Regions from separate parts of the Streptomyces sp. NPDC059852 genome, predicted to be linked through region 3. Evidence: riboswitches for the same ligand, from Rfam matches in the RefSeq annotation. Region 3 holds a riboswitch; each other region holds the start of a gene.
What was found. Region 3 has a riboswitch for thiamine pyrophosphate ahead of ACFV46_RS10125 (thiamine ABC transporter substrate binding subunit). Riboswitches for the same ligand answer to the same signal wherever they lie in the genome.
Positions count from the first base shown of each region.

Region 1 (2,258 bases), on a different contig from region 3:
CAGCAGCAGACCGCTCATGTCGATCGACGGATACAGGCCGTGGATGAGACCCGTGTTGTCGTCGGTGTTGCCGGTGAGCGCCGCCCAGTCGATGAACACCGAGCCGAGGACACCGATCAGCAGGAGCGAGACCAGGGTGCCGAGGACCGCGACCGATGTACGCGCCGAGAGGCCGTGGCACAGATAGAGCGCGATCAGCATGATGGCGCTCGCCCCCACCACCGCCACGACCAGCGGGTTCGAGCCCTGCAGGATCGCCGGCAGGATGAAGAAGTTGAGCAGCAGGAAGCTGATGGCCAGTGAGACCAGCGCCATGACGCCCCGCAGCCGCCCGACGAGCACGACGGCGACGGCGAAGATCCCGGCGAGCACCGAGAGCGGGACGCGACGGTTGACGTCGGCGACGGCGTACTGGAGGTCCTTGGGAGCGGAGGGCTCGTAGGCGACGACGACCTCCTGGCCCTCGCTCAACTGCCGTGACTGGTCGGGCTGGACGATCTCCGTGAACGTACGGCCCTTGTCGTTCCCCGTGTCGACGCGGATGGTCGCCTTCTTGCAGGTGCCGCTCTCCTCCCGCGTGGCGGAGGAGCCCTGCCCGGCCGAGGTGCTCCCGGCCGGCGGAGCTCCGCCCGCGCCCACGTCCTTGCAGCTCAACTCGACCACCTTGGTGACCGTGGCCTGCTGGGTCTGCCGGTCGAAGCCGACCCCGGTGCGCTCGTGCGCCGGGGCGCCGCCCGGCCAGAGCACGGCGAGGCCGACCACCACCGCCGCGGCGAACGGGATCAGGACGGCCGCGATGACCTTGCGCAGATGCCGGGAGACGGGAGCGGCCGGACCGTGGGCGTGGCTGTGGGAGTGCCCGTGGCCTGGGCCGTGCCCGTGGCCAGGGCCGCGCTCGGGGCCGTGCCCGCTGTCGGGCCCGCCCTCGGGAGCCGCCGAACCCCGGTGCTCCTCAGGGCCGTTGTGCCGGTCGGGGCCGTTTCCAGGGCCTCGGCCGCGGCGCGGTTCGTGCGGCGGGTACGGAGGTTCATGCGTCGTGGTCACCGCCCGATCATCGCAAGAACGGTGAGGGCCCTCTGTTCACCGCGCCCGGACGGGCGCTAGCGTGGAGGCACCTTTGTACACGCGGGAGCTCGGAGCACCGGGCTGAGAGGGCGCTGACCTCCGTCCCAGCGATGTTTCACATGAAACATCGGCGGACGGACACCGCTGCGTCGACCGCCGAACCTGTTACCGGGTAATGCCGGCGTAGGGAGTAGGTCTCATGACCATCAAGGACGCGCGCACGCCTGCCTCGAACCAGGACGAATCGCCCCTGCCGGGCGCATCCTCCGCAGAGGCCGGGAAGTCCATCGGCTGGCACAAGGCGTACGTCGAGGGCTCACGCCCCGATCTGCGGGTGCCGGTCCGCCAGGTGCACCTCACCAACGGGCAGTCGGTCACGCTGTACGACACGTCGGGCCCGTACACCGATCCGGCCGCCGAGACCGACGTCCGCCGTGGGCTGCCCCCGCTGCGGGAGAACTGGATCATCGCCCGCGGGGACACCGAGGAGTACGCGGGCCGGCCCGTACGGCCCGAGGACGACGGGATCAAGCACACCGCGCCGCGCGGAGGTCTGCGCAACCTCGACGCGGTGTTCCCGGGACGGCCGCGCCAGCCCCGGCGCAGCCGTGACGGACAGGCGGTCACGCAACTCGCGTACGCCCGCCGCGGGGAGATCACCCCCGAGATGGAGTTCGTGGCGATCCGGGAGAACGTCGACCCCGAGGTGGTCCGTGCGGAGATCGCCGCGGGCCGGGCGGTCCTGCCCGCCAACGTCAACCACCCGGAGATCGAGCCGATGATCATCGGCAAGCGGTTCCTGGTGAAGGTCAACGCCAACATCGGCAACTCGGCGGTGACGTCCTCCATCGAGGAGGAGGTCGAGAAGATGACGTGGGCGACCCGCTGGGGCGCCGACACGGTCATGGACCTCTCCACCGGCCGCAACATCCACACCACGCGCGAGTGGGTGCTGCGCAACTCGCCCGTCCCCATCGGCACGGTGCCGCTCTACCAGGCACTGGAGAAGGTCGACGGCAAGGCCGAGGAACTGACCTGGGAGATCTACAAGGACACGGTCATCGAGCAGGCAGAGCAGGGCGTGGACTACATGACGGTCCATGCGGGCGTGCGCCTGCCGTACGTGCCGCTCACCGCGAACCGCAAGACGGGCATCGTCTCCCGGGGCGGCTCGATCATGGCCGCATGGTGCC
Region 1 covers NZ_JBHWJK010000021.1:22,059-24,316, forward strand. The annotation lists gene ACFV46_RS24690 (YibE/F family protein) at 1-1,044, opposite strand, end outside; TPP riboswitch at 1,116-1,272, shown strand; gene thiC (phosphomethylpyrimidine synthase ThiC) at 1,265-2,258, shown strand, end outside.
Region 1: it holds a riboswitch for thiamine pyrophosphate, as region 3 does, so the genes downstream of both, thiC (phosphomethylpyrimidine synthase ThiC) here and ACFV46_RS10125 (thiamine ABC transporter substrate binding subunit) in region 3, are expected to answer to the same signal.

Region 2 (2,258 bases), on a different contig from region 3:
CGGAACCCTCGCCCCCGGCCGGTCCCTCGACCAGTCCCACCGCCGGGGCGGTCCCCTGCACCGACGGCTCTCCGTTCTCGTCGTCCGACGGGGCGGTCCCGTACCCGACGCGCAGCCGCAGCCTGTCGTTGTACGCGCGGTCCAGTGCCTCGACCCGGAGAGGCTTCTCGGGCGTGAGGACGACGCCCGGCTCCACCGGCTGGTCGTACGCGCACGTCGCGGTCCAGTACTCGGGCATCTCGTCGTAGGACCTGACGTGCTGCACACGGCAGTTGGAAGGGACGTCCACGAGGTCGAGCCCCCGGGTGACGGAGTAGGAGACCCACGCCTTCTCGGCGGTCACGGTGCCCTTGTTCGTCACGGTGACCGGGACGTCGAACGTGCTCCCCGGTCGCAGCCCGTGGACCGGCTCGACGCCTCCGAGGACCAGGTCGGGTCCGGCCTCCTCAGCGAAGGCGGCGGGAGCCGCGGCCAGCACGATCAGGCCGGCGGCGCCGAGGGCGGCGGCGGCACGGGAGGCGCGGCGGTTGTGCGGGGGTATCGGCATGGAGACATCCTCTGCTGGGACGCGGGAGACGGACGGCGCCTTCCGGGGGAACGGCCCTTCTCCCGCTAGACCCTCACCGATCTCCAACGGTTGTACGTCCGGATCCTTCTCCGCCGTACCGTCGTCAGGACGCGGGCACCTGCTCGACCACACTGGTGCCGCTGCCCGCCTGCGACTCCCACTCCCACGTCTCGGTCAGGCGCACGCGCCCGTCGGGGAGTTCGCCCACCGTGGACACGCAGTGGCCCGAGGAGGTCGTGCCGTCCCGCTTGAGCTGCACGTACCGGAAGTCCAGCCGGTCGCCGTCGCGGGTGCCGACGAGGTGCCCGCGCACCACGTCGCCGCCGTCGTACTCGGCCCAGACCACGCCGTCCCGCTCGTGGTACGTGAAGCGGGTGCGCGTGCCGACCTGCCCCGGCGCCTGGTCGGCGACGGGGGCGAGGACGAGACCGTCGAGCGAGCGGGCCATGCGGGAGGCTCCCTTACCGATACCTGGGGCTGCGGGCTAGGGTGGCCACCGTAGAGCACTCGCGGGAGCCCGGACGCACCGGGCTGAGAGGGAGGCTGGCGGCCTCCGACCGTACGAACCTGATCCGGGTCATGCCGGCGAAGGGAGGGGCTGGACGCCCATGTCCTCACGTACGTCAGACGTCCTCGTCGTCGGGGGCGGGATCATCGGCCTGGTCACGGCGTGGCGGGCCGCGCAACGCGGGTTCGCCACGGCCGTGGTGGACCCGGAGCCGGGCGGCGGGGCCGCCCAGGTGGCGGCCGGGATGCTGGCCGCCGTCACCGAACTCCACTACGGGGAACAGACCCTGCTGGGGCTCACCCTCGAATCGGCCCACCGCTACCCGGACTTCGCGGCCGAGCTCGGCGACTCCACCGGGCACACCCTCGGCTACCGCCGCTGCGGCACGCTCGCCGTCGCCCTCGACGCGGACGACCGTGCCCACCTGCGCGAACTGCACGCCCTGCAGACCCGTTCGGGGCTGGACTCCACATGGCTGACCGGCCGGGAGTGCCGGCGCCTGGAGCCGATGCTCGCGCCCGGCGTGCGCGGCGGGCTGCGGGTGGACGGCGACCACCAGATCGACCCCCGGCGGCTGGCCGGGGCGCTGCTGGAGGCGTGCGAGCGCGCCGGTGTGACCTTCCACCGGGCCTGGGCCGAGCGTCTGGACGTCACGGCGGACCGGGCGACGGGGGTCACCACCACGGACGGCACGGCGCTGCGCGCGGACCGGGTGGTCCTCGCCGCGGGCAGCCTGAGCGGCCGGCTCGCGGGCGTCCCCGACGACGTACGGCCGCCCGTGCGGCCCGTGAAGGGGCAGGTGCTGCGGCTGACCGTGCCGCGGGGCCTCGCGCCGTTCCTGAGCCGTACCGTGCGCGCGATGGTGCGGGGCAGCCAGGTGTACCTGGTGCCACGCGAGAGCGGGGAGCTGGTCGTCGGGGCGACGAGCGAGGAACTGGGCTGGGACACCACGGTGACCGCGGGCGGCGTGTACGAGCTGCTGCGGGACGCCCACGAGCTGGTGCCCGGCATCACCGAGCTGCCGCTGACGGAGACCCGGGCGGGTCTGCGCCCCGCCTCCCCCGACAACGCGCCGCTGCTCGGCCCGACCGCCCTCGACGGGCTGCTGCTCGCCACCGGTCACCACCGCAACGGTGTGCTGCTCGCGCCGGTCACCGGGGACGTCCTCGCGCACGTCCTGAC
Region 2 covers NZ_JBHWJK010000037.1:7,948-10,205, forward strand. The annotation lists gene ACFV46_RS31380 (hypothetical protein) at 1-547, opposite strand, end outside; gene ACFV46_RS31385 (hypothetical protein) at 672-1,016, opposite strand; TPP riboswitch at 1,068-1,179, shown strand; gene thiO (glycine oxidase ThiO) at 1,177-2,258, shown strand, end outside.
Region 2: it holds a riboswitch for thiamine pyrophosphate, as region 3 does, so the genes downstream of both, thiO (glycine oxidase ThiO) here and ACFV46_RS10125 (thiamine ABC transporter substrate binding subunit) in region 3, are expected to answer to the same signal.

Region 3 (2,258 bases):
CCGTAGGCGGTGAACTCCTTCGGCACCTGGGCGCCCTCGCGCACCGGATACACGAACATGTTCAGCGGCATGTCCTTCTGGAACGTGTCGCTCAGCAGGAAGTCGATCAGCGCCTTGCCGCCCTCGGCGTTCCTGGCGTTGCTGAGCAGACCGGCGTACTCGACCTGCCGGAAGCAGGTGCCCTCTACGACACCCGTGGGCGCGGTCGAGGGCCGGGGATCGGCGTAGATCACCTCGGCGGGCGGCGAGGAGGCGTACGACACGACGAGCGGCCGGTCGCCCTTGGCCTTCTTGCCGCCGGCCGAACCGGAGAACTCCTCGTTGTACGCCTGCTCCCAGCCGTCGACGACCTTGACGCCGTTGGCCTTCAGCTTCTTCCAGTAGCCCTCCCACCCGTCGTCGCCGTACTCGGCGGCGGTGCCGAGCAGGAAGCCGAGGCCGGGCGAGGAGGTGGAGGCGTTCTCGGTGACGAGGAGGTCCTTGTACGCGGGCTTGACCAGGTCGTCGAAGGAGGTGGGCGGGGTGAGCCCGTGCTCGCTGAAGTACGCCTTGTCGTAGTTGACGCAGACGTCGCCGGTGTCCACGGGGGTGACCCGGTGCTTCTCCTGGTCGACCCGGAACTCGGGCGCGACCTTGTCGGAGCCCTTGGCCTCGTACGACTGGAACAGGCCGTTGTCGAGGGCCCGGGACAGCAGGGTGTTGTCGACGCCGAAGAAGACGTCGCCCTGGGGGTTGTCCTTGGTCAGGATGGCCTTGTTGACGGCCTGCCCTGCGTCGCCGTCCTTGAGGACCCGGACCTTGTAGCCGGACTGCTTCTCGAAGGCGGCGAGGACGTCCTTGGACACGGCCCACGAGTTGTGGCTGACGAGGGTGACGGTCCGGGAACCGCCGCCGCTGCCGTCGCCGCCGTCGTCGGACGACCCGCAGGCGGTCAGCGCCGGCAGGGCGACGAGACCGAGCCCGACGGCGAGGGCCGTGGCCTTCTTGGTGATGCTCACTGGATTCCTCCTGGGGGTGACCAGGAAGAGACGCGGCCCTGCCCGTGGCCCCGGGGGGCTCGGGCAGGGCGCAACAGCTCGAGTGATGACCGATCTCCCTACCCAGAATGACCTGGGCCAGGTTCGGAGGGTCTGCGGCCGGTGCCGCACTCTCAGCGCTGTGGCGCTCCCCTGTCGGAATATGCAGATGTGTTGACGCCGGTCAGACTACCGCTCGGTGGCGGCGAGCTGACCACACGCCCCGTCGATCTCCTGACCACGGGTGTCCCGGATCGTCACCGGTACACCGTGGGCGGCGATGGCCTCGACGAACGCCTTCTCGTCCTCGGGCCGGGAGGCGGTCCACTTCGACCCCGGGGTCGGGTTGAGCGGAATGAGATTGACATGCACAGGCTTGCCCTTGAGCAGCCGCCCGAGCCGGTCACCACGCCAGGCCTGATCGTTGATGTCCCGGATGAGCGCGTACTCGATGGACAGCCGGCGGCCGCTCTTCCCGACGTACTCGAACCCGGCGTCCAGCACCTCGCGCACCTTCCACCGCGTGTTCACGGGGACGAGGGTGTCACGCAGCTCGTCGTCGGGGGCGTGCAGCGAGATGGCGAGCCGGCACTTGAACCCCTCGTCGGCGAACCGATGAATGGCAGGCACGAGCCCGACCGTGGAAACAGTGATCCCCCGCTGCGAGAGCCCCAGCCCGTCGGGCTCAGGATCGGTGAGCCGCCGAATGGCCCCGACAACGCGCTTGTAGTTGGCGAGCGGCTCGCCCATCCCCATGAAGACGATGTTGGACAGCCGAGCAGGCCCCCCAGGCACCTCACCGTCCCGGAGCGCCCGCATCCCGTCGACGATCTGATGGACGATCTCGGCGGTGGACAGATTCCGATCCAGTCCCGCCTGCCCGGTGGCACAGAAGGGACAGTTCATCCCGCACCCGGCCTGAGAACTGATGCACATCGTGACCCGATCCGGGTACCGCATCAGCACGGACTCCACGAGCGTCCCGTCGAACAGCCGCCACAGCGTCTTGCGCGTGGTCCCCTCGTCGGTCGACAGATGCCGCACGACGGTCATCAGCTCGGGAAACAGCTCCTCCCGCAGCTTGGCGCGGGACCCGGCGGGGATGTCGGTCCACTGCTCCGGATCGTGCGCGTACCGCGCGAAGTAGTGCTGCGACAGCTGCTTGGCACGAAACGGCTTCTCGCCGATCGCGGCGACGGCGTCCTTGCGCTCACCGGGCGTGAGATCGGCAAGATGCCGCGG
Region 3 covers NZ_JBHWJK010000006.1:127,043-129,300, forward strand. The annotation lists gene ACFV46_RS10125 (thiamine ABC transporter substrate binding subunit) at 1-998, opposite strand, end outside; TPP riboswitch at 1,076-1,181, opposite strand; gene rlmN (23S rRNA (adenine(2503)-C(2))-methyltransferase RlmN) at 1,206-2,258, opposite strand, start outside.